4 regions of the Burkholderia sp. YIM B11467 genome follow, and region 4 is predicted to be linked to each of the others. Evidence: predicted binding sites of a transcription regulator. Region 4 holds the regulator's gene; each other region holds the start of a gene.

Region 1 (7,105 bases), on a different contig from region 4:
TCGATCTCGCATCGCTGAAGTTCAGCGCGCTCGCCGATTCGGCGATGCATTTCGAACGCCGCGCGAAAGCCGGCCCGGCCGCCACCGCGCCGGTTGCCGAACCCGCACTCGAAACCCGTTGAGACCGACATGACCCATACGCTCCATCTGATCCAGAACGTGCTGCTCGGCGTCGTCGCGGTGCTCGCCGCGCTCGCGCTGTTTTCCGGTTATGTGGCCCGTCGCGTGACGCGCGCGTTCCCGCCCGAAGGCCGCTTCGTCGACATCGGCGGCGACCGCATCCACTACGTCGAATACGGCAACGGCCCGCCGATCGTGTTCGTGCACGGGCTCGCGGGGCAACTGCGCAACTTCGCGTATCTGCCGCTCACGCGGCTCGCGCAGCAGCATCGCGTGATCCTCATCGACCGGCCCGGCGCCGGCCGCTCGATCCGCGGTGCGGGCTCGCAGGCGAACGTGTTCGCGCAGGCCCGCACGGTCGCCGCGTTCATCGACGCGCTGCGGCTCGACAAGCCCGTGCTCGTCGGCCATTCGCTCGGCGGCGCGATCGCGCTCGCGGTCGGCCTCAACCACACGGACCGCGTGAGCCGGCTCGCGCTGATCGCGCCGCTGTCGCACCAGCAGCCCGAGCCGCCGGCGCCGTTCCGGCCGCTGATGCTGCCGTCGCCGCTCGTGCGCCGTTTCGTGTCGTGGACCTTCGCGATCCCGCTGACGATCCTGACCGGCCGCAAGGCCGTGCGCCAGGTGTTCGCGCCGGAAGACGTGCCGCGCGACTTCCCCGTCAAGGGCGGCGGGCTGCTCGGCATGCGGCCGCACGTGTTCTACGCGACGGCAACCGACCTGCTGTCGGCGCCCGTCGACCTGCCCGCGATGGAGCGCCGCTACGCGGACCTCGCGCTGCCGGTCGACGTGCTGTACGGCCGCGCCGATCCGATCCTGAACTGGCGCGAGCACGGCGACGCGCTGGCAAAGAAATCGGCACGCGTGCGGCTGAAGGTCGTCGAAGGCGGTCACATGCTGCCGATCACGATTGCCGATGCGACGGCCGACTGGCTGCTCGAAGTCGCCGCCGCGCCCGCTGATGCCGCCGCGCAAACGGCGCGTGTCGAGCACTGAGCACCCAGCACCAGGCCGGAACGAAACGAGGCCTGATCCCGTGCCGGACAGCCGGCGCCGCGGCGGAATCAGGCTTCGTCGTCGGGCACCGACAGCCCGAGATCGGCGATCACCTCGCGCGCGCTGCGGAATGCCTCGACCGCGGCCGGCGCACCCGCGTACAGCGCGCTGTGCAGCAGCACCTCGCGGATCTCGACGAGGCTCGCGCCGTTGTTGAGCGCACCGCGAATATGACCTTTCAGTTCCGTGCTGCGGCCGAGCGCAGCCAGCATCGCGCACGTGCACAGGCTGCGTGTCTTCAGGTCGATCCCGCCCCGCTGCCACGTGCTGCCCCACGCGTGTTCGTTCAGCCAGTTCTGCAGCGGCCGCGAAAAACCGTCGAGATCGCGCATCGCGCGCTCGACGAACGCCTCGCCCATCACGTCGATCCGCCGCGCCTTGCCGTATTCCCTGTCCTGTTCGCTCATGTCGGTGTCCTGTGTGAGGTCGTGACCGTTTCGGCGGCGCCGGCGGCCGGGAGATGTCGCGTCATGTTCACGGGGCCGCCGCGTTTCGTCAAAGACGCGGCCCTCGGTTCGCGGCCGACCGCGTGACGCGATGTCGAACGCTACGTAACATTGCGCCGCGCGTTACGGCGGCTCACGGGAACATCGCCATGTACGCACTGACGCACCTTACGCGCCGGCCGCGCGAAACCGTCATTCATGCGTTTAAATCGCGTTGATATTCCCGATTTTCGCAACAAAGCGCGACACCGTTTCGCGGAACCTGTCGTGGCGCGGAATTTGCAGTGCAGGCTTGGACACACTTCCAATGTCGAGGCCAACATGCACAACATTTTCAAGAAGACGACGGTAACGATGGCCGTCACGTCGCTGCTCGCGCTATATGGTTGCGGTTCGGTCGACGGACCGACGACCCCGCCGACGATCAAGCCGACCACGTCGGGGACGGGCGGCAGTTCGGGGACTTCCGGCACGTCGGGCGGCGGTTCGTCGGGGACGTCGGGGGGCGGTAGTTCGGGTACTTCCGGCACCTCGGGTACGTCTGGCACCTCGGGTACGTCTGGCACCTCGGGTACTTCCGGCACCTCGGGCACCTCCGGTACGTCGGGCACTTCCGGCACCTCGGGCACTTCCGGCACGTCGGGCACTTCCGGTACGTCGGGCACTTCCGGCACCTCGGGTACTTCCGGTACCTCGGGCACTTCCGGTACGTCGGGTACTTCCGGCACCTCGGGCACTTCCGGTACGTCGGGTACTTCCGGTACGTCGGGTACTTCCGGCACCTCGGGTACGTCTGGCACCTCGGGTACCTCCGGTACGTCGGGCACTTCCGGCACCTCGGGTACCTCCGGTACGTCGGGCACTTCCGGCACCTCGGGTACTTCCGGCACCTCGGGCACTTCCGGTACGTCGGGTACCTCTGGCACGTCGGGCACTTCCGGCACCTCGGGTACCTCCGGTACGTCGGGCACTTCCGGCACCTCGGGTACTTCCGGCACCTCGGGCACTTCCGGCACCTCGGGTACTTCCGGCACCTCGGGTACTTCCGGCACCTCGGGCACTTCCGGCACCTCGGGCACTTCCGGTACGTCGGGTACCTCTGGCACGTCGGGCACTTCCGGCACCTCGGGTACGTCTGGCACCTCGGGTACCTCCGGTACGTCGGGTACTTCCGGCACCTCGGGCACCTCCGGCACCGGCGTCACCCCGCTCGGCAATGTCCTCCAGAAATCCGGCAACCTCGTGACGGCACTCGGCACGACGGTCGCGAACGGCGGCGCGCAGATCGGCGGCGTGCAGATCCCCGGCACGAACCCGACGACGGCCACCAGCATCGGCAACGCGGTCACGAGCCTCGGCAACGGCGTGCAGTCGCTCGGCAACGGCGTCGCGGCCGGTCTCGGCTCGATCGGCGTGTCGGCGAACCCGCTCGGACCGACGCTGACGTCGACCACCGGCCTGCTGACCGGCGCCGGCGGCACGGTCAACAACCTCGGCAACGCGGTGAAGAGCCTCGGCTCGGGCCCGCTGTCGCCGCTGTCGCCCGTGACGACGCTCGTCGGCGATCTCGTCAACACCGTCGGCGGCGCCGTCAACTCGACCGCGTCCGGCCTCAACACGGCGCTGAACAGCTCGCCGGTCCAGCAGCTCGAGACGCAGGTCGGCAAGGTGATCAACCCGATCACGAACACGCTGACCGGCGGCGTCACGACACCGGGCGCCACGCAGACGCTCGGCGGCGTGACGCTGCTCGGCACGCCGCTCAACGGCCTGCTGAGCACGCTCGGCAACGGCCTCGCAACCGCCGGCACGAAGGTCGGCGGCGCGACCGACAACCCGCTCGGCGCGGGTCTCGGCGGCGTCGTGGCCCAGCTCGGCAATACGGTGACGTCCACCGGCGGCCTCGTCCACGACAACAACGCAGGCAGCTCCAACAGCGGCACCGGCGGCAGCAACCCGCTCGCCCCGATCACGGGCCTGCTCGGCACGCTGACGGGCGGGCTCGGCGGCGGCAGCTCGAGCGGTTCGGGCGGCACCAGCGGCACGAGCGGCGGCCCACTCGGACCGGTCACGGGCCTGCTCGGCTCGCTGACCGGCGCACTCGGCGGCCTCGGTTCGAGCGGCACCAGCGGGACCGGCGGCACGAGCGGCACCGGCGGCGGCCCGCTGGCACCGGTCACCGGCCTGCTCGGTACCGTGACGGGCGCACTCGGCGGCCTCGGCTCGGGCGGCACCAGCGGAACCGGCGGCACGAGCGGCACCGGTGGGTCGGGCGTCGGCGGCCTGCTGGCGCCGGTCACCAACCTCGTCAACTCGCTGACGCCGCTCGGCGCAAGCCTCACCGGCACGGTCACGACGCCGGGAGGCAACGTGACGGGCACCCTCGGCGGCCTGCTGACGAGCGGCCCGGTCGGCACGCTGACGGGCGCGCTGACGACGCCGGCCGGCGGCGCCGGTGCCGGCGCGACGGTCACCCCGAGCGGCGCGGCCGGCACCGCGACGACACCGGCCGGCAGCGGCACCGTGGCGGCCGGTCTGACCGGCAGCTCGAACGGCGGTGCCGCGGGTGGTGCAGCCAACCTGCTGTCGCCGGTGACGAACCTCCTCGGCGGTCTGCTGGGCGGCGGCACCAAGAAGTAACGTCTTACCTACCAGAACCACAGGCCAATGGCCGGGCACGCATCAATACAAAGCCCGGCCGACGGCCGGCGTCACCCGCCAAGCGGGGGCGCCGGCCCTCATCCCGACGAGGATCCGATCATGAATTCCACGCTCGACGGCATCGCCGCGGTCCAGGACCGCCCGCCCCGTTCCGCCACACCGTTCCGTGCCGGCCTGCTCGGCATCACGGCCGGGCTCCTCGCGCTGTGGTTCACGCGCGACCAGCCGGCCCTCGACGCCGCGACGCGCGCGATCATCGCGAGCCTCGCAATCATCGGCACGATCGCGCTGCACGAAATCCTCATCTCGCGCGTCTACCTGCGCCCGAGCGCGGGGCTGTCGCGCCAGGCCGTGCGGCCGCTTAGCCTCGCGCGCGTCGCGACACGGCTCGGCGCGCTCACGTCGATCTACGCGGGCATCGGGATGCTGTACTGGCTGCTGCCCGAATATCACGGCGATTTCTACCTGCCGTTCTGGTCGCTGCTGCGCGCGCTCGCGCCGTACGTGATCGTCGCCGCGCCGTTCTATTTCATGTGGATGGACCGCCATCAGCGCGAAACCGACGACGCGTACCTGCTGTGGGGCCGCTTCCTGTTCCGCCGCGAGAAGCCCGCGAGCTGGCAGCCGGTGCGCGAGATGCTCGCCGGCTGGGGCGTGAAGTCGTTCTTCCTGCCGCTGATGACCGTCTACCTGTCGAAGGACGCCGATCATCTGACCGCGTCGCTCGCGCACGCGATGAGCGCGCCGATGTCGATCGCGACCTTCACGTTCATGTACGACCTGTCGTTCACGATGGACCTGATGTTCGGCACCGTCGGCTATCTGTGCACGTTCCGCATCCTCGACAGCCACGTGCGCACGGTCGAACCGACGGCACTCGGCTGGGGCGCCGCGCTGATCTGCTACCAACCGTTCTGGTCGCTGATCTCGGGCCACTACATCCGCTACGAAGGCTCGCTGTTCTGGGACAACTGGCTGCTGTCCGCGCCGACGCTGCGCGTGATCTGGGGCGCGCTGATCATCCTGCTGCTGCTGACGTATGCACTGTCGACGATCTCGTTCGGGCTGCGCTTCTCGAACCTCACCAATCGCGGGATCATCACGTCGGGCCCGTACCGCTTCACGAAGCATCCGGCGTACATCACGAAGAACCTGTCGTACTGGATGGTGTCGGTGCCGTTCGTCGAGCCGCTCGGCTGGCAGATCGGGCTCATGCACTGCGCCGCGCTCGTCGCGGTCAACCTGATCTATTACCTGCGCGCGAAGACGGAAGAACGCCACCTGATGCGCGACCCCGACTATCGCGCGTATGCCGAATGGATCGCGGAGCACGGGCTGTTCGCGCGGATCAGGCAGGCGTTCTCCGGCGCGCGGCAGCCGGCATAACGAAGCAACGGAACCGCGAACACGCCCGCACCGCCGACGATCCATGCGGTGCGGAGCCGGCCTTTACCGCGTCAGACGCACGACGTACAGACCGGGAAAGTTTGCGGCAACAGCCAGGCTGTAGTTCGGTCGGACCGAATACACCGAACCGGGGATGGTCGGCTTGTAGGTCACGTTCCCGCTCGACAGATCCGCCATTTCCACAACGGGCGGGTTCGGATCGGGGACCACGTCCGTCTTGAAGTTCAAGGTCAGTGTCCGGTTGAACATGTTGTCGAAAGCCCCGTACGCCTTGATCTCGTACACATAGTCGGCCTTCACGCCGGCCGGCACCGGGTCGGGCTTGCCCAGGCAAATCGTCCCGTCGCGAACTACGCCATCAGGCGGTGTCTTGAAGGTCAACGTGGCGATACCGTCGTCGGTGACGAGCGTCATCGTTGCATTCGGAATCGCGCTCTTCGTCACCTGTATCGACTTATAGCTGTCGGGACACTTGACTGCATTCGCTTGTCCATCCGATCCTGCCTGCGAGGTTGTATCGGTTGTGCTGTTCGTCCCGGTCTGAGCGGTCGAACCTGCCGAACCATTGTTGCTCGTCGAACTGCCACCGCCGTCACCGCCACCACAAGCCGTCAGCAGGACTGCCGACCCCATCAGTCCCGCCAGAAACCATTGAATCTTCATTATTTGCTCCGCTAAAGCCCCGATCGCGATCAACGGCACGACAGGATCACTACGCCGCCAATCCCTTGCGTGTTCGGCAATGTCGCGGAGTAACCAACGGCGATCAGCGGCTGCGTCGCATCATGCCCCACGACAACCGACTGCACCGACAACTGCCCGGTCGTCGAGACACCATTCAACGGTGCCTGTGTGTTCGTCAATGTGTATTGCGTATTCGCCAGATTGATCGACAGGCTCAGATTGGTGAGCTTGCGCGCCCCGAGATCGAGCGTGGCCGAGCTTGTGCCAAGCGTGCCGGATGCGTTGCCATTGTTTTGTGCCACCGTGTCCGCGATCAATTGGGTACACGCGAGCGTGCCGCTCGTCGCAGACAACGACAAAGGCGTACCGACCGCGTAATGAATGCCTTGCTCGCTGGTATAGGTATTGCCATCCGTGTCCATCGCCTGATTCCACCGACCGATCGCCACATCGCTGCCGACACTCTGAATCTCGGTCACCGCCCCATGGTCGAGCCCAAGACAGTCGGTCGCAGCAGCCGATGACGCAAGCGTCGTAAACGCACCACTTGCCTGCTGCACCTGACTCGATGCGGGCGCGTTCGACGCGGTGATGTTTCTGTTCTTCTGATAGGCCGTCGGCAGACTGGGTACAACCAGCACGGCCAGTTGGCCGTTGTTCGCCGCTACCTGAGACGCGGACCCCGAATAGGTGAAACGGCCGTTCGGTCGGCATGCCGCCTGGGCCGATGG
Region 2 (7,105 bases), on a different contig from region 4:
AAAACGCGCCGATGATGGGCAGATCCCCCAGGAACGGCACCTTGTTGACGTTGGACGTGGTCTCGCGGTCGATCAAACCGCCGATTACGAAGCTTTCGCCATCGCCGAGCTCGACGGTCGTATCCGCGCGCCGCGTCGTCAGCGCCGGCACCTGGACGCCGTTGATCGTGATCGAGTGCACAAAGTCGAGCTGGCTCGACTCGGGCGCGACCTTCAGCGCGATCCGGCGCGGGTTCAGCACGGTCGGCGTGACGGTCAGCCCGACACCATAGGGCTTCCATTCGATCGAGATCGTGCCGAGCGATTGCGGGACCGGCACCGGAATCTCACCACCCGCGAGGAAGTTCGCGCTCTGGCCGGACAACGCGACGAGCGTGGGCTGCGCGAGCACGCGGGCGAGATTGTTCGCCTCGAGAATCGACAGGTCGGCGAACAACCCGCGCGACATCGAATTGACGACGAGATTGAACGCCGACGAAATCGGCACGTTCGTGTTGTACGTGAGCGAGCCACCCGGCGTCCCGGTAATCGATGTCAGCCCCGTCGGCGCGAATGCGCCGAACGAAAAGCCGTTGCTCTGCTTGAAGAAGTTGAGACCCGCCTGCTTCAGCACCGTACGGCTGAATTCGACGACGCGCACGTCGACCTGCACGACGTTCTTGCCGGAGATCGTCGACGCATCGATGGTCGTCCCGTCCTTGCCGCTGACCGACTTCGCCGCATGAACCGCCCGCTGATGCCCGTCGAGCGTCCCGGACGCACCGCCGATCACCGTCGTACCGCCGTACGTATTCACGCTCGGCGATGCGCCGTCGAGCAGTGCACGTGCCGCGCCGCTTGTGACATTCACGTTGTAGACGGTCGGCTCGTCGCGACCGCGCTCCCAGATCATCACGTTCGTCGCCCCGGCGTTCTTCGCGACGAGCAGCACGCCGCCATGCCCGCCCTTCACGACGAGCACGTCGGCAACCGACGGATCGCCGACCGCAACCCGCTGCAGCGCATGCCCCGTCGCGATCTGCCGTTGCGCGCCGACCGCCAGGCTGATCGTCCCGCTCGTGTCGGCCGCGTCCGACAGCGGCGGCATGGCCAGCGCGCTCAATGCAATAGCTAATCCAATCAGTTTCTTTTTCATTGTTTTGGAGGCATCGAACCGCCCCCCTTCTCTGGTTGTCGTCTTCGTGCCGCTCAGTAGGCGACCGTTTCGGTCCGCCCACCCCGAATCACTTCGATGCTGCCGCCGCTCGTATGCCGCGTGACCAGCCGCGGCGCCGCACGCGGGGCCGGCGCTGTCGTCGCACTCTTCGACAACTCTCCGAGCACCACGCCAGAAGCAGCAAGCGCCGACGGGCTCTTGTCGTCACCCACGCGAACCGCGACGGTCTGCGCCGCGACATCGTCGTCGCGCGGGTTGCGAAGGGCGAGCACGAGCCGGCCGCTCTGCTCGGCGAGCGTCAGTGCGTCAACCTGCGCGGTCGGCACGGCAAGCACCGCGGTCCGCATGCCGACCACGGAGCCGTTCGAACTGTCGCGCTCGGTCGTTGCGTCGCCAAACGACAGCACGCGGATCTTCGACATCAGCAGCCGTGCCTGCGTATTCACGATCTCGGCCGTCGACGTCCCGCCTATCGCCACGCCAGTCCCGTCGCGTTTCAGGTTCAGGAACACGTCGACATAGTTGCCGGGCCGCACACGGTTACCGACCGCGTTGGTTTCGTCGACCTTGATCGCGACGGCCCGCTCTCCCGGCTCGATCTGCTCGGCAAGGCCGGACGACAGTGCGCTTGCGACGATGGCCGCCTGCGCCGGAATGTCGGCAGCCGGGATGCGGCCGACCAGCTGCAGCGGATCGGCGAACGCGCCCTGCGGCGCGGCGGTCGACTGCTGAACCTTCAGTGCATCGGCCGGAATCGGCTGGCCGGCTTGCAATGGCCGTGTTGCCACGACGACAGGCACGCTTTGCGTCGCGACCGTCGACGCAACCGGCGTGACGTCCGCGGGCTTGCGTCCGAGCATCCACGCATAGACGCCGAGCAGGACCGCGATCGCGATCAGCAAGCCCGCAATGATCTTCGTCAGATTGTTGGCCATGATGTTGTTATGTTTCCCCGCTACTCACGATTGAATTCTCCGCGCAACGTTGACGACCGGGCGCCCTCGACCCGGCACGACACCATCGCTGTCGTCTAAATGATGTTGACCGGGCTGATCTGCACCATCGCCGTTCCGGTGAGCGTCGACGGCACCGGCAACAGCGAACCGAGCAGCGGGAACGACGGGATCAGTGGGTTCTGCGAGTACGGATAGGTCAGCGTGATCTGCACGCATAACATCGTCGCATCGTACGAACAGCTGCCTTGTTGTGTCTGCGCGCACGTCGCCCCCTTCAGCCACGTGGTCAGATTCGTTGCGGCCGTGCAGGCGGCCTGGGCCCGCGCCGCGAGCGCGGCTTGCTGCGCTGCCTGCACCGACGCAGCCGCTCCGACCTGCTGATAGTTCAACGCGGCGCGTGCGCCTTCCGTCGCCGCAAGCGTCAGGTTTTGCTGCGCGGCGAAGATCATTCCGTACGTGATGATCGCGTACAGGATCAGAAAGAACACCGGCAGCATCAGTGCGAATTCGACCGCCGTCGAACCCCGCTCGCGACGCCGCATTCCGGGGACAGAATGAATCATCGTCATTGCATCCCCCCGGTCGCAATCCGGTACCCGCACCACAGCACCGCCGGAATCACGAGAAACGCGGCATACGGCGATGCCCGGAAACCGGCGATCTCCAGTGTCGGCGAGCGCCGCTGCCACAACGCGGATACGGGCGTACGGGTTGCGAAGACCAGCGCGCCGGCATGGGCGAACGCGAGCAGGCTCGCCACGATCCAGAGCCAAAACAACGCATGGGGGCCGCACCACGCGCCAAGCACCGCGAATACCTTGACATCCGCGGCACCCATTATGCGCAGTACGAAAAATGGGAAAAGACTGACAATGCCGATCAATGCGCCAATCAGCGCCTGATTCACGGATATGCCAAATGGATTATGTCCGGAGAGTACAAATGCAGACACGAATCCACCGATCACCAGTGAATTCGGTATACGCCTATGACGGATGTCCTCGAGCGCGACGAGCACCGCCCACGCGAGGAAAACCCCGACGCCAGTTAGCAGGATCATTTACGCCCCGAGCGGCAAAACTTACCTACGCGGATTGCCGAAGCAATCCGCGCCCCTAACAACAGGGAGATGAGCAAAAGCTCGCTCGTTACGCCTTCGGCAACTGGTTGGCGATGTAGGTAAACGCCCCCGAGATGCCACCCGTCAATGTGCCGACGGCAGTGACAAGAGCGACGGCGACCAGTCCGGCGATGAGTCCGTACTCGACTGCGGTAACCCCGTCTTCTTCCTTAAGGAAGCGAATCATCATTGCTTTCATTTTATTCCTCGTGCCTGTATTTACGTTCTTTGGCCTTTTATACGTATACATCCCCGCATATCTGGCCCTTGCCCCGCGTCGTTCGCCACATCTGCGTTAGCGTCAACCGGGTGCGCTTTCTTTATAGGTCGCCCCGAGGGGCATGTCTCACGATTTGATGCAAGTTAACATTCGCGATAGTGACCCTCCTCGAACGTTGTGTACCGAACCGTACATTTGCTTACATCTGCTCCGGATTCTATATCCGATCCTATTTAACTTCCAACCTCTTTTAACGACATGGATCGAAAAAAATGACCGTGAGCACAACGTATTTGTACGGCGTTTCGGTACGTCTTACACATAGGATTTACGATAGGTTAGATGTGCACACCTAATCCACCAGTAAAACAATTGCCCTGTCCACCAAGCCCGTAGGGGCCCCACGTTACGTCGCACGCGTAACGCCAATGTTGTGACGTTACGTTACGAAACGGCCGAAACCGTTCTCATTCGTCTGCACTTAAACAGATTCAACAATCTTTCAATTTCCATAACTTCCTTTTCCGACAAGGAATTGCCTCGTTTAAAACCTGTCGTCGAACCGTCGGCCATCGAAATGGCACGACAGTTGCAGAGTAGTCCTCGCACCACTCAACACAACGAAGTTCACAAGACATTTTTAATGCGAGGATGAAATGGACATCAAGGTTATCCCCCATGGCGTGTTCCGGACGACTCTGATCGCGGCCACCGTTGCAGCCATGCTTTCCCTCTCCGCGTGCGGCGGCTCCGGTTCCATCAGCCAAGGCCTCGGCGGCGGCTCCAGCTCGGGCACCGGCGATGCGATCTCCACGTCGGGCGGCGGCGGCTCGGGCACGAGCGGCACCTCCGGCACCAGTGGTACGTCGGGCACGAGCGGAACCTCCGGCACCAGCGGCACCGGCACCTCGGGAACGAGCGGCACGTCCGGCACCAGCGGCACCTCGGGAACAAGCGGCACCTCCGGCACCTCGGGTGTGTCGTCGAACGCAGTGGGAACTGTCCTCGCAAGCGGCAGCAATATCGTCACGGGTGTCGGCGGGACCGTCTCGGGTCTCGGCACCGTCATCTCCGGCCAGTCACTGCCGGGCGTCAACCCGGCCACCACGCAAGCCGCGGGCGGCATCGTGCAAAGCGTAGGCGGCGCCGTTACCGCACTCGGCAACGGCCTCGGCAACGGTCTCGGCCAACTCGGCGCGACGAAGGATCCGATCGGCACCACGGTCGCCAGCACGGGCGGCGTGGTCAATCAGCTCGGCGGCGCAGTCACGCAGACGGGCAACCTGGTCACGAGCCTCGGCAGCGGCCCGCTGTCGCCGCTCGCACCGGTCACGGGCGCCGTCGGCGGCCTCGTGTCGACGCTCGGCGGCGCCGTATCGAACGGCGGCAACACGCTCACCAACGTGCTGTCGACCGGCCCGATCCAGCAAGTCACGCAGACGGTCAGCTCGGCCATCACGCCGATCACGACGATGGTCGGCCAGACCACCCAGACGATCGGCACGGCGACCGGCCTCGGCGCGCCCGTCAACACGCTGCTCGGCACGATCGGCAATGGCCTGAACCAGGCCGGTGCGCTGCTCGCGTCGACGGGCGGCAACCCGGTCACGACGGGCCTCGGCAACACCGTCTCGTCGACCGGCAACACCGTGAAGGCCGTCGGCGGCCTGCTTACGGGCGGCACCGGTGGCGTGACCAACCCGCTCGCACCGCTCACGGGCCTCGTCTCGACCGTCACCGGCGCACTGGGTGGTGCAACGGGTGGCGGCAGCGGCCCGCTCGCTCCGGTCACCGGTCTCGTCTCCACCGTCACCGGCGCACTCGGCGGCGCAACGGGTGGCAGCGGCGGCCCGCTCGCTCCGGTCACCGGCCTCGTCTCTACCGTCACCGGCGCACTGGGTGGCGCAGCAGGCGGCAGCGGCGGCCCGCTCGCTCCGGTCACCGGCCTCGTCTCCACTGTCACCGGCGCACTGGGTGGCGCAGCAGGCGGCAGCGGCGGTCCGCTCGCCCCGGTCACCGGTCTCGTCTCGACGGTCACCGGCGCACTGGGTGGCGCAGCAGGCGGCAGCGGCGGTCCGCTCGCCCCGGTCACCGGTCTCGTCTCGACGGTCACCGGCGCACTGGGTGGCGCAGCAGGCGGCAGCGGCGGTCCGCTCGCCCCGGTCACCGGCCTCGTCTCGACGGTCACCGGCGCACTCGGCGGTGCAACGGGCGGTACGAGCGGCGGCCCGCTCGCGCCGGTCACGGGTCTCCTCGGCGCAGTCACGGGCGCACTCGGCGGCGCGACGGGCGGCTCGGGCGGCAGCAGCCCGCTCGCTCCGGTGACGAACGTGGTGTCCACGGTCACCAGCGCGGTCGGCGCACCGGCATTGACCGGCGGTACGGGTGCAGTCACGAACTCGGGCTCGTCGTCGAATCCGCTCGCACCCGTCACGTCGCTGATCGGCGGCCTGCTCGGCGGCACGCACGGCAAGTAAACCAATATCCATTCATCGAAAAGACAGCGAGGAGTCCTTCATGTCCCAGCAACGTTCCCTCACGACGGCAGCCCTGCGCCAGTGGCGCGTACCCCTCACCGCCTTCGCCGCAGCCTGCCTGCTGGCCGCCTGCGGCGGCGGCGGCGTCAGCTCGCCGCCGACCAGCAGCAACAACGGCCAGAGCAGCACGAGCGGCACGCCCAGCACAAGTGGCACCAGCGGCACGTCCACCGGCACGAAGGGTGTCGTCAGCACGGTCGGCCAGACGGCCACCGATCTCGGCAGCACGGTTGGCAACATCAGCCTGCCGGGCCTCGGCGACGGCGTGACGAAGGGCGTCGGCAGCACGCTCTCCAGCACCGGCACGATCGTCGGTGCAGCCGCCGATGCCGTAAGCAACGGGCTGGGACAGATCGGCTCGACGAAGGATCCGGTCGGCACGACGGTCGCCGGTCTCGGCAATGTCGTCGGCGCGACAAGCAACACGGTTTCCGGCCTGAGTTCGACGGTCAAGGCACTCGGCACGGGCCCGCTCGCGCCGCTCGCGCCGGTCACGACTCCGGTCGGCACCGTGCTCGACACGGTCGCCAACGGCCTGACGGCCGCCGGCACGACAATCGGTTCGACACTGTCGTCGGGTGCCGTGCAGCAGGTTACGCAGCCGCTCAGCTCGGCGATCACGCCGCTCGTGATCACCGCCGGCCAGGTCACGCAACAGGTCGGCACGACGACGGGCCTCGGTCAACCCGTCTCTGGCCTGCTCGGCCAGGTCGGCGGCGCGATCAGCTCGGCCGGCAAGCAGGTCGGCGGCACGTCGAGCCAGCCGCTCGTCGGCGACGTCGGTCAGCTCGTGACCGCGGTCGGCAACACCGTGACCAACGCGGGCGGCCTCGTCAACCCGAACGGTCCGAACGGCGCGGCACCGATCCCCGGCCTGATCACGAGCCTCGTCGGCGGCTCGACGGCTAACGTCCAGAACGGCACGTCGTCGGGTTCCAGCTCGACGAACCCGCTCGGCGGCCTGCTGTCGGGTCTCGGCTCGACGCCGCTCGGCTCGCTCACGGGCGCACTTGGCGGTGCAGCGGGCGGCTCGGGCAGCGGCCCGCTCGCACCGGTCACCGGCCTCGTCTCCACGGTTACCGGCGCACTGAGCGGCGCGGCCGGCGGCAGCGGCGG
Region 3 (7,105 bases), on a different contig from region 4:
GCGATCGATGGCGTCCATTTCTCCAGTCCCTCGTAGATAGAAATTTATTCTATGCATCCTGCACAACGGGGAACAATATGGAAACCACCCCACCGCGTCGACCGGTATAAATACCAATCCGGGACGCGCGCGGCGCGAACGAATCCGCCCCGTGCACGATCCCGCCGGCCATCGCCGCTTTCCAAACGAAACAGGCGACGCCACCCGTCAAGGTAGCGTCGCCTGAAGTTCGCGCGCGTGGCGGCTGGCGCGCCGCGTCCGGGCCGGCGCTTACGCGCCGCCGGCCGTCATGCCGCTCAATAGGCGACCGTCGCGATCTCGCGCACGAAGCTGTCCTGCTCGAGCGCGTCGACGAACGCGGCCGCGTAGTCTTCCGCCGAGATCTTGCTGTTGCCTTGCGCGTCCACGATCAGCTTGCCGGCGCCCGTGCGGAACGTGCCCGTCCGCTCGCCCGGTGCGATCAGCGCGGCCGGCGCGAAGAACGTCCAGTCGAGATCGCCGACGGTCTTCAGATAGTCGAGCGCCTCGCGGTGCGCGAGCGCGACCGGCTTGTACGCGTCCGGGAAGCCTTCGCTGTCGACGAGCTGCTTGCCGGGCGCGACTTCGAGCGAACCGGCGCCACCCACGACGACGAGCCGCTTCAGGCCCGCCTGGCGCGTGCCGGCGACCAGCGCCTTCGCGACGGCGACGACCTTCGCCGCATCTTCCTGCTTCGGACCGTACGCGCTCGCGACCACGTCATGACCCGGCAGCGCGGCCGCGATGCTGGCCGCGTCGAACAGGTCGGCCACCTTCGCGGTGATGCCGTCGCCGGCCGCGCCGGGATTGCGCGACAGCGCGGTGACACGATGGCCGCGCCGGGCCGCTTCCGCCGCGATACGCGAGCCGATCATGCCGGTGGCGCCAAACAGCGCGATGTTCAAGGTACGTTGCGTCATCTCGATTCTCCAGAAAGAAAAATGTGTAACATAATCGATTACATATAAGGCCGAAAAAAACGGAGCGAACCAACCGTTGCGCCGATTGCGGCACCGCCCGCCGCCCAACTTCCTACCCTGCCTGCCGCCGGTCACCCGCCGACGCGTGCTGTGCGTTACGTGCGCTGCTCCAGATCCAGCATGTCGGCCGTGACGTCAACCAGCGTGCGCGTGGAGAGCGATGCCTCCATCGCGCGCTGCGCGTCGCCGATGTAGTCGGTCAGCACACCCTGGATGTGCCGCCCGACCAGACACGCGGGGTTCGGCGCCTCGCGGTGCAGCGCGAACAGTTGCGCATCGTCGACCGCGCGATACACGTCGAGCAGCGTGATCTCGCCGGGCTCGCGCGCCAGCAGCGCGCCACCGCCCGCGCCAAGCTGCGACGTGGTCAACCCCGCAGCCGCCAGCATCGACAGCAGCCGGCGGATCAGGGCCGGATTCGTGTTCACGCTGCCCGCGATGATGTCGGACGACAACGGCACGCCCTCCTGCATCGACAGCAAGGCAAGCACGTGAACGGCAAACGCGAAGCGGCTGCTGGTATTCATTCCTCACCCACTCGGCGACGCCGGCCCGTACCGCAGCCGATGATATGTGTAACCATCATAATTACATTTAGGGAATTGTGCAAGCGGGCGTCATTCCCCGCTCGCGGGCTTGGCACCCGCGGCGTTCTGCTGGCTCCACTGCTGAAGCTTCTTGCCGGCTTCCGCGATCTTCGCACCCGCCTCGGAAGCCGCATGCGCGACGACCGCGGAAGCCGCTGCGTCGATCTGCGCCTGCGCGGCGGATGCGAGTCCGCTCGCGGACAGCGGCGGCACGGCCGATGCCGCGGACGCGATGCCGGCCTTCGCGGCGTTGAGCTGCTGGTTGACGGTGCTCGCCACCTGGTCGATCGCCTTGGCCGCATTGTTCGCGGCATCGGCGGCCGCGCTCGCGGCCGTATCGGGTTGCGTGGCCGGCGCGCCGGATTTCTCGCAGCCGGCGAGCAACAGCAGCGCACCGACGGCGACGGCCGCCAGTGCGGACCCGGGCACGCGATGCGCCCGCGAAGTCTTCATGTTCATCAGCAATCTCCGGCCGCGCGTCGCACGGCCTCGTGGTTGTATCGACGTCGATGATACCGCCTGTGGAACACGCCAAATAACGATCCGTGATGAGAAACGCCTTTCAATTTCGGATTCGTCTGATTCAATCGCAGGCGCTACACCACTAAAGTGGGCACGCTTCAATCCGCTTCGTACGTGTCCCCTTTTTCTCATGGCTTTCCTCATCGACTGGTTCATCGCGCTGGCCGCACTGCTCGCCGCCACCCTGTTCCTGTGCCTGCGTCCGCCGTCGGCGCGCCGCCTGGCCGAAGCCGGGCGCCCGCGCCGCGTCGCGTCCGCGCGCCTGTTCACGCAGGCCGTGATCGGCTTCTGGACGGCCGCGCTGATCGTCGCGCAAGGCATCCTCGGCCCCGACGGCGACGGCCAGTCGCTTGCGGGCTTCGCGGCGCTCGCGTTCGCCGCGCTCGGGCTGGCAACCGTCGCCGCGTACTGGTCCGCGTGCGCGCTACGGCTGCGCCGGCCGCGCGTGCTGTTCGTGCGTCACTGACGCGCCAGATCGGTGCGCTGCGACGCACCGTTGCGCACCACATCGCACCGCCGGCCCCGCCGCACGCACCAGTTCCGCACGCGTCGCACCACGCGCGTGCATCCGACGTGGCCACCAGCCCCTGCCGGCCGCGCCCCCGGACCGTGCACGATTCACCGGAATGCCGCATCGCGCGGGGCCAGAGCACCAACTCCACGCAGCTGTTCACCAAGTTGGCTCGATACTTGCATTCCTTGCCCGTTTTTTGCGCAAGGAAGCCACGGCATGGATGGTCTGAAATCCGGCGTCGACACACTGTTCCTGTTGATCGGCGCCGTCATGGTGCTCGCGATGCACGCGGGCTTCGCATTTCTCGAACTCGGCACGGTCCGCAAGAAGAACCAGGTCAACGCGCTCGTGAAGATCCTGGTCGACTTCTCGGTGTCGACGCTCGCGTATTTCTTCATCGGCTACACGATCGCCTACGGCGTCGAATTCTTCGACGACATCGGCACGCTGTCGCAGCACAACGGCTATGCGCTCGTGCGCTTCTTCTTCCTGCTGACCTTCGCGGCGGCGATCCCGGCGATCGTGTCCGGCGGCATCGCCGAGCGTGCGAAGTTCAACCCGCAGCTGGTCGCGACGCTGATCATCGTCGGCTTCATCTATCCGTTCTTCGAGGGAATCGCGTGGAACGAGCGCTTCGGCGTGCAGGCGTGGCTCACGCATGCGTTCGGTGCGCCGTTCCACGATTTCGCGGGCTCGGTCGTCGTGCATGCGTTCGGCGGCTGGGTCGCGCTGCCGGCCGTGCTGCTGCTCGGCGCACGTCACGGCCGTTATGCGAAGGACGGCCGCATCGCCGCGCACCCGCCGTCGAACATCCCGTTCCTCGCGCTCGGCGCATGGGTGCTCGCGGTCGGCTGGTTCGGCTTCAACGTGATGAGCGCGCAAACGCTCGACAAGATCAGCGGCCTGGTCGCCGTGAACTCGCTGATGGCGATGGTCGGCGGCACGCTCGCCGCGTGGATGGCGGGCCGCAACGATCCGGGCTTCACGTACAACGGGCCGCTCGCGGGCCTCGTCGCGGTATGCGCGGGTTCCGACGTGATGCACCCGATCGGTGCGCTCGTCACCGGCGCCGCGGCCGGCGCGCTGTTCGTCGCGATGTTCACCTGCGTGCAGAACAAGTGGCGCATCGACGACGTGCTCGGCGTGTGGCCGCTGCACGGGATGTGCGGCGCGCTCGGCGGCCTCGCGGCCGGCGTGTTCGGCCTGCCCGCGCTCGGCGGCCTCGGCGGCGTGTCGTTCATGTCGCAACTCGTCGGCACGCTCGGCGGCATTGCGATCGCGACCGCGGGCGGCACACTCGTCTACGGCGCGCTGAAAGCGACCGTCGGGCTGCGCCTCGACCGCGAAGCCGAATTCGACGGCGCCGACCTGTCGATCCATCGCATCTCGGCGACGCCCGAACGCGATTGAGCCCCTGACGAACATTCGACGCAATATTACGTTTTCAATTCAAAAAACTTTCATCGAGCGTCCTTACACTTCGGTCCAGTTTTCAATTTGCCTTCGCGAAGCTTGCTTGTCGCCTGCTTCCGTTTCGCGAAGGCCATTCTTCCAACAACTGAAACTGGACTCCACATGCCCGCGTTGCCCAATGCTGCCCGTCGTCAGGCCCTGAAGATTCTCGCCGGCGCGCCGATGCTGCCTCTTTCCGGCCTCGCGCTGCCGGCCCTGCTGACGGGTTGCGGCGGCGACGACAATCCGGCGTCGACGCCGGCCCCGGTCGCCGCCGCGTATACGTCGGCGACGTTCTCGGCGATGGCAGCACCCACGCTCGACAACGCGGCCGCGATGGCCACGACGACGGTCGGCTCGACGCTGTCGGTGTCGTTCTCGGACGGCTCGGCGCGCAACTTCAAGCTCGCGTACCGGCCGTTCTTCGTGACGGGCGACATGGTGCCGGACGGCAAGGGCGGCACGACGCTCGCGGGCGGCTACTACGACATCAACAACCAGCCGATCATCGACCGTTCGGTGGCCGGCAAGGAGCGCCAGTTCTATTCCGACTGCCCGGACGGCAGCTCGCTGCTCACGCTGAAGAACGCGAACGTGCCCGGCGTGAAGGGCAACACGGTGTTCGCGGTCGTGCAGTTCGAATACACGACGCGTGACCAGGCCAGCGCATCGCAGTACGGCCAGCTGCCGTCGCCGATCGCGGTGCTCACGCTCGACCAGGATCCGGCCAACGGCGCGCTGAAGGTCGTCAAGTACCACAACGTCGACACGTCGAAGGCGCACGGCCTGTGGATCACCTGCGGCGCGAGCCTGTCGCCGTGGGGCACGCACCTGTCGAGCGAGGAATACGAGCCGGACGCGACCAAGGTCGCGACCGACGCGCAGTTCAAGGCGTTCAGCAAGAACACGTTCGGCGACGAGACGAAGGCGAACCCCTACCACTACGGCCACCTGCCCGAGATCACCGTGAACGCGGACGGCACGGGCACCGTGAAGAAGCACTACTGCCTCGGCCGCATCTCGCACGAGCTGATCCAGGTGATGCCGGACCAGCGCACCGTGATGATGGGTGACGACGCAACCAACGGCGGCCTGTTCATGTTCGTCGCCGACAAGGCGGCCGACCTGTCGGCCGGCACGCTGTACGTCGCGAAGTGGACGCAGACGTCGTCGGCCGGCGCGGGCACCGCGACGCTCACGTGGATCAAGATCGGCCACGCGACCAGCAGCGAGATCGAAGCGCTCGCGAATACGCTGAAGGCGTCGGACATCATGGACCTGACGACCACCGATCCGAACGATGCGAGCTACGCGAAGATCCACTTCGGCGGCAAGTTCAACTGGATGCGCGTGAAGCCGGGGATGGAAAAGGCGGCCGCATTCCTCGAGACGCACCGCTACGCGGCGCTGCTCGGCGGCAGCATGGCCTTCACGAAGCTCGAAGGCACGACCGTGAACGCGAAGGACAAGATCGTCTATACGGCGATGTCGCGGATCGAGACGTCGATGGTCAAGGGCAACGCGGTGTCGCGCGACGTCGCGGTCGACAAGAAGATCGCCGCGGGCGCCGTCTACGCGCTGAACCTGAAGGGCAGCCAGCGCGACACGACGGGCAGCGCGATCGACAGCGAATGGGTGCCGGTCGACATGGGCGCGCCGGCCGCGCTCGTCGGCGAGGATCTCGCCGCGGCCGACGGGCTCGGCAACCTCGCGAACCCGGACAGGATCGCGAACCCCGACAACCTGAAGTTCTCCGAAAAGCTGCGCACGCTCTTCATCGGCGAGGACTCGGGCATGCACGTGAACAACTTCCTGTGGGCCTACAACGTCGACACGAAGTCGCTCGTGCGCGTGCTGTCGTGCCCGGCCGGCGCCGAATCGACGGGCCTGCACGCGGTCGACGAGATCAACGGCTGGACGTACATCATGAGCAACTTCCAGCACGCGGGCGACTGGGAGTCGCCGCTGCACGACAAGGTCAAGCCGACGCTCGATCCGCTCGTGCGCGCGAACTTCAAGGATCGCTTCGGCGCAAGTGTCGGCTACCTGACGGCCGAGCAGACCAGCATCAAGCTCGCGAAGGCCTGACCGACTCGCGCGAGGGGGGCTTGCTCCCCTGGCCGGGCGTCCCTAACCGGGCGTCCCTTTCTTCATCACCGTTCATTCGTCGGCGCTCCACGCCGGTTTGTGCGCGATGCCCAATGCGGGCATCGCGCCTTTTTTTGCGCGCACGCCGGCGCGCGCGGCGACCGGTCGACCGTCAACGCAGGCCGGACGGCGACTGCCCCGGCAGGTAGCCGCCCGCGAACCCGGACAGGCTCGGGAAGCTCGCCGCCTGGGCAGGCACGGCCGCGGACGCGGACACCGGGGCCGCGTCGCTGGCCGGCAGGGTGAGGCCGGGCGCGAGGTACAGAAACTTCCACTTGCGGTAAGTCTCCTCGCCCTCGAAGTCCATGTATCGCAGCGGAAATCCCGCCCGCTTGACCGTCGCCTGATCCGAGTTGCTGTAGACGCCATAGAAGCGATCGTCCCGCCACAGGAACGCCCAGTCGTTCTGTCCGGTAATCGGATCCGGATAGGCACGGCGCAGATGATGCGCCGGCTTGACGAACCGGTTGTCGTCCAGCAGGTCGTCGACCGTTTGCGGGTACACGCGCGCCAGACGGTAGTAGCGGACGATCGCCTTCCGGTACTGATCCCCGACGAACAGCAGTTGCCGCTCGTCCTCGCGGCGCCGTTGCAGCGACCAGACATCCAGCGCCCCTGCCAGTGCGATCGACATAAGCATCAGCGCGATCAGCAGCGCCAGCAGCACGAGTCCGCGCTGACGCGCGGCACGCGGGCAGCCGCGCATCGCGCGCGCCGTCCGGCCGGCCCGGCTCATTTCGCCGCTCCGGCCGCGCTCGGCGGCACACCCTGCGGGCCGCTCGCGGGCACCACGTCGTAGACGCCCGGCTTCGACTCGTCCGGCGACGCGACCGCTGCCCATTTGTCGTCGCCATTCACCGGATCGAGCGGGACCGAACGCAGAT
Region 4 (7,105 bases):
GCCGACATCGGCGTCGTGAACAGCGGAGTCGACGAGCGCGTGCAGCGGAGCACGAGTTCGGGCGGCGCGGCGGCGCCGCCGGCGACGACGAGGAACGGTGGTTCGAGGGCGATCAGCTCGGCCATGTGGCGCGAGCGGTCTTCGTCGGTCTGCCGCTGGTAGTAGTCGATTTCGGCTTCGCCGAGCACCTGGATCCGGTTCGGGTGGATCAGGTTCAGGTGGCCGACGAGGTCGGCGCTCGAGGTCGCATTGCCGACCGTGTCGGCCGAAAAGCCGCGTTCCCAGCCTTCATGCCCCGTCAGCCAGCTCAGTTTCAGCGTGGCCGCGTTGTCGTCGAAGATGCTCTGGGCGTTGATGCTGGACGTATCCATGACTTTCGTCACTCCAATGGGCCGGCGCATGCGCGCGGCGACGGACGTCGCCATGCCGGGCCGGCACCGGGCGGCCCTGGTCGGCGGCGCGTGCCGCCTCGTACGGGAAAATATTCCGCCCGGATCAACTCAAGGTTGCCACTGAGTGAGCAGGCGATGCAACTCGGCGATGTCGGTTTCGTTGTGCAGACGCTCGCGCGCGTCGCGATCGGACAGCAGTTGCGCGATTTCCGACAGGATTTCGAGGTGCTGCTGGGTGGCTTGCTCGGGGACGAGCAGAAAAATCAGGAGGCCAACCGGCTGGCCGTCGGGCGCTTCGAACGGGATCGCGTCGGCGAGCCGAACGAACGCGGCGAGCGGGTGCTTGAGACCCTTGATGCGCCCGTGCGGAATCGCGACGCCTTCGCCGAGCCCGGTCGAACCGAGGCGCTCGCGCGCGAACAGGTTGTCCGTGACGGTGCTGCGGGCGACCCCGTTCTGATTCTCGAACATCAGCCCGGCTTGTTCGAAGACGCGTTTCTTGCTGGTGACTGAGAGGTCGATGACGACGTTCTCTATGGGCAGGATTTTGGCTAGGCGATTCATGTTGGCAGGCGATTGGGCGGCCTGGGGTCTCCTTGCGGCGGCAGACTGATTTTCCATGTTCAGGCGATATCAAGGCATTTGGCATCGGCAACCTGCAACGCAGCTACCGCACTCAACGCCCCCCGGCGATAACCGGAACATTATAGAGCACAGCCGCGTGCGTGGCGCAGCATGGACAGACCGGTCGCACCACGGGCGCGGAGTCGCAAAAAAAACGCCCGGCGAACCGGGCGGCGTGCGTGTTGCGGTGTCGGTTACTGCGGCGGCAGTTCGATCTGGTCGATCGACGGCTGAAGCTTGATCGGGTCGTGCGCGTGCGTTTGCAGGCGCTCCATGTGCTTGACGACCTGGCGATCCAGCTTGTCGATCAGCAGATCGATCGCTGCGTACAGGTTACCGTTCGCGCTTTCGACGAAGATGTCCTTGCCCTTCAGGTGCAGGTTGATTTCCGCGCGCTGCTGCTTGTCCTTTTCCTTGTGATTGTCGACCGAGAGGATCACAGTGCCATCGATCACCTGATCGCTATGCCGTAGCACCCGGTCCAGCTTGGTGATGACGTACTCGCGAATTGCAGGCGTGACTTCGAGATGATGTCCACTGATCTTCAGGTTCATAGTGCTTCTCCAAGCGAGTGACCACCCGGCCGCATCGAGGCGGCGCTCCGGTCGACTTGCCCTTGCCGCACGAAGCGGCGTATCGCGGACAGGTCGCCCGGCTTGTTCCCCGTGTGCGCGGTGGCCGGAACACGCCTGCCGCCGGGCAGGCAGCAGGCCTAAAGAGACTTGCGCAGATTCACTGCCGGGATCTTGAGGGCTTCGCGATATTTCGCAACCGTGCGGCGTGCGACCACGAAACCCTGTTCTGCCAGCAGCTCGGCAATGCGGCTGTCCGAAAGTGGCGATTTTGGGTCTTCAGCTCCTATCAGTTGCTTGATGAGGGCTCGGATGGCGGTCGACGAGGCGGCGCCACCGGTGTCGGTCGAAACGTGAGATCCGAAGAAGTACTTAAATTCAAGCGTCCCGAACGGGGTCAGCATGTACTTCCCGGTTGTCACACGGCTGACAGTCGACTCGTGTAGGCCCAGCGTATCAGCTATTTCCCGCAAAACCAAGGGGCGCATGGCAATTTCACCGTGCGCAAAGAAATTCTTCTGACGCTCGACAATAGCCTGCGCGACACGCAGGATCGTGTCGAAACGCTGCTGGATATTTTTGATCAGCCAGCGTGCTTCCTGGAGCTGCTGCTTCAGCGAACCGGCCGACGGATCGCCGCGGCTGTTGCGCAGGATGTTCGCGTAGAGGTTGTTGATCCGCAGGCGCGGCACGACTTCCGGATTGAGTTCCGCGAGCCATCCCTGGCCGACCTTCTTCACCATGATGTCGGGTACGACGTAGTCGGCCTCGGCCTTGCCGTACGCGGCGCCGGGGAACGGCTCCAGCGAGCGGATCAGCGCATGCGCGTCGCGCAGCGCGTCGTCGCTCGCCTTCAGGTGCTTGCGCAACCGTGTGAAGTCGCGTGCGGCGAGCAGTTCCAGATGCTGCGACACGATCTCGAGCGCGAGCGTGCGCGTCGGGGACGGATCGAGGCGCAGCAACTGCAGCTTCAGGCATTCGGAAGCCGAGCGGGCGCCGACCCCGGCCGGGTCGAAACTGTGCAGCAGCGCGAGCGCGGCGTTCAGTTCGTCGCAGTCGATCTCCAGCTCGGACGGCAGGTCGGCGTGCACTTCGTCGAGCGTCGCGGTCAGGTAGCCGTCGTCGTCGAGCGATTCGATCAGGAACATCACGAGCGCGCGATCGCGCGGGCTGGCCTGCGTGACGCGCAACTGCGCGGACAGGTGGTCGCGCAGCGACGTCGCGGCTTCCTGCACCTGCAGCGGCGGGAGGTCGTCGTCGTCGGATGCGCCGCTCGAGCGGCCGTATTCGTCGAGATTCCATTGTGGGCCGTCGTTGCCGTCGCCGGCCCCGTAACCGTCGTATTCGTCCGCGCCGGCCGGTTCGTCGCGCTCCGCGCGATCGCTCGACTGGCTGCTGCTGTTCGCCGCGCTGGGCTCGGTGTTCTGTGCGGGGGGCGTCTGCGCGATCAGCGATCCGTCCGATGCAACGCGCAACGGGCTCGCGATCCATTCGTCGTCGCTTTCGAGGAGCGGGTTCTGCGCGACGGCCATCGCGACTTCCTGTTGCAATTCGAGCGTCGACAACTGCAGGAGCCGGATCGACTGCTGTAGCTGGGGCGTCAGCGCCAGATGTTGCGACAGGCGGAGTTGAAGGCTGGCTTTCATGGCAAGGAGGGAGTCATACCGGCAGTGTGCCACGACCCAGGCGCGTTGAGCCATCCGCGATTACGCGCGGCGCGCCGCCCGGCCGCGGGCATGGCCGCGAAGCGGGGCACGGCCCCGCGCGGCGATGCCGGGCGGGGTGCAGCCAGCCACGAGGAGGGAGTTACATGCGGAAGTGTTCGCCGAGGTACACGCGGCGTACGCTTTCGTTTTCGATGATATCGCTCGGCGCGCCGGCGGCGAGCACCGAGCCGTCGCTGATGATGTACGCGTGGTCGCAGATGCCGAGCGTTTCGCGGACGTTGTGATCGGTAATCAGCACGCCGATGTTGCGCTGCTTCAGGAACTTGACGATCTTCTGGATCTCGAGCACCGCGATCGGGTCGACGCCGGCGAACGGTTCGTCGAGCAGGATGAAGCTCGGATTGGTCGCGAGCGCGCGCGCGATTTCGACACGGCGTCGTTCGCCGCCCGACAGCGACAGCGCGGGGTTCTCGCGCAGGTGGCCGATCTGCAGTTCGTCGAGCAGCGCTTCGGTGCGTGCCGCGATCGCGTCCTTCGACAGCCGCTTGCCGTCCTCGCCGTACTGCAGCTCGAGCACCGCGCGGATGTTTTCCTCGACGGTCAGCTTGCGGAACACGGACGCTTCCTGCGGCAGGTACGACAGGCCGAGCGACGCGCGCTTGTGGATCGGCAGCAGGCTGATCGAGCTGCCGTTAAGCGAGATCTCGCCCGCGTCGAGCGGCACGAGGCCGACGATCATGTAGAACGACGTGGTCTTGCCGGCACCGTTCGGGCCGAGCAGGCCGACGACCTCGCCGCTCTTCACGTCGAGCGACACGTCCTTGACGACCGTGCGCGAGCCGTAGCGCTTCTTCAGGTTGCGGACGACGAGCGAGCTCGTGGTGCCGGCCGGCTGGCGGTTCGGTAGCGCGTTCATTGGCCCGGCGCTCCCTGGATGGTGGTCGACGGCGACAGCTTCGCCGGCGCGCCGTTCAGCGGAGCGGGGCCGCCGTTCTTCGGCGACAGCATCGCGCGCACGCGGCCGTTCGGGTTGCCCGGCGCGGCGACGTCCTTGCCGCCCTTGGCGGTGTAGAAATCGCGCTGGCCGTCGTACGTGACCACGCTGCCGTGCACGGTGTCGGCGATGGTCGACGTGCCCTGCAGGCGGCGCACGGTCGCGGCGGTCGTCAGCGTGGTCAGGTCCTGCTTGCCGTCGTAGTCGATGCGCTCGGCGTCGCCGTCGATATATTCGTCGAGGCCTTCGCGCTTCTGGCGGAACGTCGCGTGCTTCTTGCTGCTGCCGAACGACGTGGCGTACTGATAGCCTTCCGGGTCCTGGCGCACTTCGACGCGATCACCCTTGATGATGATCGTGCCCTTCGTGATCACGACGTTGCCGGTCGCGACCGTGACCTGCTTCAGGTCGTCGTAGGTCAGGTTGTCGGCCTCGACGTTGATCGGCTTGCTCTGGTCGGCCTTCTCGGCATGGGCGAGCGGCGCCAGCCCGATCAGCGGGAGCGCCACGAGCGTCGCGGCAAGCGCGGCGCGGACGGCGCGCGCAGCGCCGCCGGAATTCTGTCGAGGGAACGGTTCGTTCATGCAGTCACGTGAGGGATGCGTCACTTGGGTTGACCTTTCGAGCCGCCGGACGTGTCCGCCGCGGCAATCGTGCCGCGCACGTTGCCGTAAAGCTCGATGACCCGGGTGACGTTGTTGTACTTCATGCCGTCGGTCGCGTTGACGAGCGACAGGCCGCGCTGAAGTTTAACCGGCTTTTCGGTCTGGATCACATCGTCATTGACGAAGATCCGGAAATGCTGGGAATCGGCCTGCATCTGCGGATCGCCGCCGCCGGCCGCGCGCAGGATGCGCGCGTTGTCGTACAAGTCGACGATCGACACGTCGCCGTTGACGGTGCCGCGCTTCGCGGTGGTCGTCACGACCGGCTTGCCGGGCTGGAATGCGCGCATGGCCGGATCGACCAGGTCGCTGTCTTCGGTGTCTTCGTAATGGATCAGGTTCGCGGCCGTCAGCCGGTACTGGGTCGTGCCGGACTGGTCGAGCTCGGTGACCGAGAAGTTGTCCGCGAAATAATCGGGCGTGTGGCGCTTCGGTTGCGCGACGCCCTCGCCGGGCGGCGGCAGCGTGGCCTGCAGCAGCCACCAGGTGATGCCCGCGAGCGCGGCGACCGCGGCGAGCGGCAGCAGCTGGGTCCAGCGGAAATGCGTAGTCATCCGTCAGGCTCCGCAGGCGGCTGCGAGCAGCGCGTCGTAGCGGCGCTGCGCGCGCAGGATCGCGTCGCAGACTTCGCGCACGGCGCCCTGGCCGCCACGGGCCTCGGCCACCCAGTGCGCGCGGGCGATCACCTCGGGGTGCGCGTTGGCGGGCGCGGTCGCGAAGCCGCAGCGCAGCATCACGGGCAGGTCGGGCCAGTCGTCGCCCATGTAGCCGCATGCGTCGGCGGTGAGGCCGAGCGACGCGATCAGGTCGGCGAACACGGTGAGCTTGTTCTCGACGCCCTGGAACAGGTGCGCGATCTTCATTTCCCTGGCGCGCGCCGCGACGATTTCCGAGCGGCGGCCCGTGATGATCGCGGTCGCGATGCCGGCTTCGCCGAGCAGCTTCACGCCGTGGCCGTCGAGCGAGTTGAACGACTTCATCGCATCGCCGGCGGCGGTAAACAGCAGGCCGCCGTCGGTCAATACGCCGTCGACGTCGAAAATCATCAGCTTCACGCGGCTCGCGCGCTCGGCCGCAGTCAACGCTGCGCTCATCAGATCACCTTCTTCGAAAACAGGTCGTGCATGTTCAGCGCGCCGATCAGCGCGCCGTCGGCATCGACGACCAGCATCTGGTTGATCCGGTGGCGCTCCATCAGTTCCACGGCCTCGACCGCCAGGTGGTCCGGCGCGATCGTGCGCGGGTTGTGCGTCATCACGTCGGCGATCGGCAGCGTGCGGAAGTCGCCGTCGCGCGCGAGCACGCGGCGCAGGTCGCCGTCGGTGAAGATGCCGACGACCTTGCCGTCGGCGTCGACCACGGCCGTCATGCCCAGGCGCTTCGCGGTGATCTGGAACAGTGCATCCGACAGCGTCGCGTCGAGCCCGATGGACGGGACGTCGTCGCCCGAGCGCATCACGTCGCGCACGTAGGTGAGCAGGCGCCGGCCGAGCGCACCGCCCGGGTGCGAGCGCGCGAAGTCTTCCGAACCGAAGCCGCGCGCGTCGAGCACGGCGACGGCGAGCGCGTCGCCGAGCGCGAGCGCGGCGGTCGTGCTCGCGGTCGGCGCGAGGTTCAGCGGGCACGCTTCCTTCGACACCGCGGCGTTCAGGTTCACGTCGGCGAGCGTGCCGAGGCTCGATTCCGCGCGGCCCGTGATCGCGATCAGCTTCGCGCCGATCCGCTTGACGAGCGGCAGGATCGCGACGAGTTCTTCCGATTCGCCGGAGTACGAGATGCCGATGAAGACGTCGTCGGAGGTGACCATCCCGAGGTCGCCGTGGCTGGCCTCGGCGGGATGGACGAAGAAGGCCGGCGTGCCGGTGCTGGCCAGCGTTGCTGCGATCTTGCGGGCGATATGCCCCGATTTGCCGATTCCGGAAACCACCACGCGGCCGCTGCAGCCGAGCAGCAGCGCGACGGCCTGGACGAAGTCGCCGTCGAGCTGGTCGCGCAGCGCGCGCACGGCGTCCGCCTCGATGTCGAGCACGTCGCGGGCGAGCGCGAGCGCGCGGTTGTCATTGATTTTCGCTATCATGCGCGGAGTATAGCAAAGGCGTTTGTTCGCCGCGCCGGGCCTTCGGACTCGTCCGAAGTTGCCTATCCCACGCTACGCCACCGTGCCCGCTTTGCGGTGGCCCCGACGAACGAG

What was found. The regulator sigma-54, encoded in region 4, starts transcription at its own class of promoters, with help from an activator protein. The targets are predictions, from matches to a motif close to TGGCANGNAANCTGCTTT.
Region 1: a site for sigma-54 is predicted at 1,891-1,908, ahead of ACTRWB_RS01740 (collagen-like triple helix repeat-containing protein). Genes of this name have one in related genera too.
Region 2: a site for sigma-54 is predicted at 4,031-4,048, ahead of ACTRWB_RS20645 (collagen-like triple helix repeat-containing protein). Genes of this name have one in related genera too.
Region 3: a site for sigma-54 is predicted at 2,787-2,804, ahead of ACTRWB_RS36805 (ammonium transporter). Genes of this name have one in related genera too.

What each region holds. Positions count from the first base shown of each region.
Region 1 is NZ_JBQVSQ010000001.1:379,512-386,616, forward strand. It holds gene ACTRWB_RS01725 (flavin-containing monooxygenase) at 1-122, shown strand, start outside; gene ACTRWB_RS01730 (alpha/beta fold hydrolase) at 130-1,116, shown strand; gene ACTRWB_RS01735 (carboxymuconolactone decarboxylase family protein) at 1,185-1,583, opposite strand; gene ACTRWB_RS01740 (collagen-like triple helix repeat-containing protein) at 1,944-4,262, shown strand; gene ACTRWB_RS01745 (isoprenylcysteine carboxylmethyltransferase family protein) at 4,383-5,669, shown strand; gene ACTRWB_RS01750 (hypothetical protein) at 5,733-6,353, opposite strand; gene ACTRWB_RS01755 (hypothetical protein) at 6,383-7,105, opposite strand, start outside.
Region 2 is NZ_JBQVSQ010000005.1:485,546-492,650, forward strand. It holds gene ACTRWB_RS20620 (type II and III secretion system protein family protein) at 1-1,135, opposite strand, end outside; gene cpaB (Flp pilus assembly protein CpaB) at 1,189-2,091, opposite strand; gene ACTRWB_RS20630 (TadE/TadG family type IV pilus assembly protein) at 2,187-2,675, opposite strand; gene ACTRWB_RS20635 (A24 family peptidase) at 2,678-3,172, opposite strand; gene ACTRWB_RS20640 (Flp family type IVb pilin) at 3,261-3,431, opposite strand; gene ACTRWB_RS20645 (collagen-like triple helix repeat-containing protein) at 4,109-5,929, shown strand; gene ACTRWB_RS20650 (collagen-like triple helix repeat-containing protein) at 5,970-7,105, shown strand, end outside.
Region 3 is NZ_JBQVSQ010000020.1:15,415-22,519, reverse strand. It holds gene ACTRWB_RS36830 (Lrp/AsnC family transcriptional regulator) at 1-18, opposite strand, end outside; gene ACTRWB_RS36825 (NAD(P)-dependent oxidoreductase) at 297-938, opposite strand; gene ACTRWB_RS36820 (Rrf2 family transcriptional regulator) at 1,094-1,525, opposite strand; gene ACTRWB_RS36815 (hypothetical protein) at 1,616-2,044, opposite strand; gene ACTRWB_RS36810 (hypothetical protein) at 2,238-2,573, shown strand; gene ACTRWB_RS36805 (ammonium transporter) at 2,838-4,031, shown strand; gene ACTRWB_RS36800 (PhoX family protein) at 4,197-6,161, shown strand; gene ACTRWB_RS36795 (type II secretion system protein) at 6,334-6,957, opposite strand; gene ACTRWB_RS36790 (type II secretion system protein) at 6,954-7,105, opposite strand, start outside.
Region 4 is NZ_JBQVSQ010000007.1:16,189-23,293, reverse strand. It holds gene hprK (HPr(Ser) kinase/phosphatase) at 1-371, opposite strand, end outside; gene ACTRWB_RS23365 (PTS sugar transporter subunit IIA) at 501-1,013, opposite strand; gene hpf (ribosome hibernation-promoting factor, HPF/YfiA family) at 1,211-1,570, opposite strand; gene ACTRWB_RS23355 (RNA polymerase factor sigma-54) at 1,729-3,234, opposite strand; gene lptB (LPS export ABC transporter ATP-binding protein) at 3,395-4,171, opposite strand; gene lptA (lipopolysaccharide transport periplasmic protein LptA) at 4,168-4,833, opposite strand; gene lptC (LPS export ABC transporter periplasmic protein LptC) at 4,854-5,468, opposite strand; gene ACTRWB_RS23335 (KdsC family phosphatase) at 5,472-6,008, opposite strand; gene kdsD (arabinose 5-phosphate isomerase KdsD) at 6,008-6,991, opposite strand.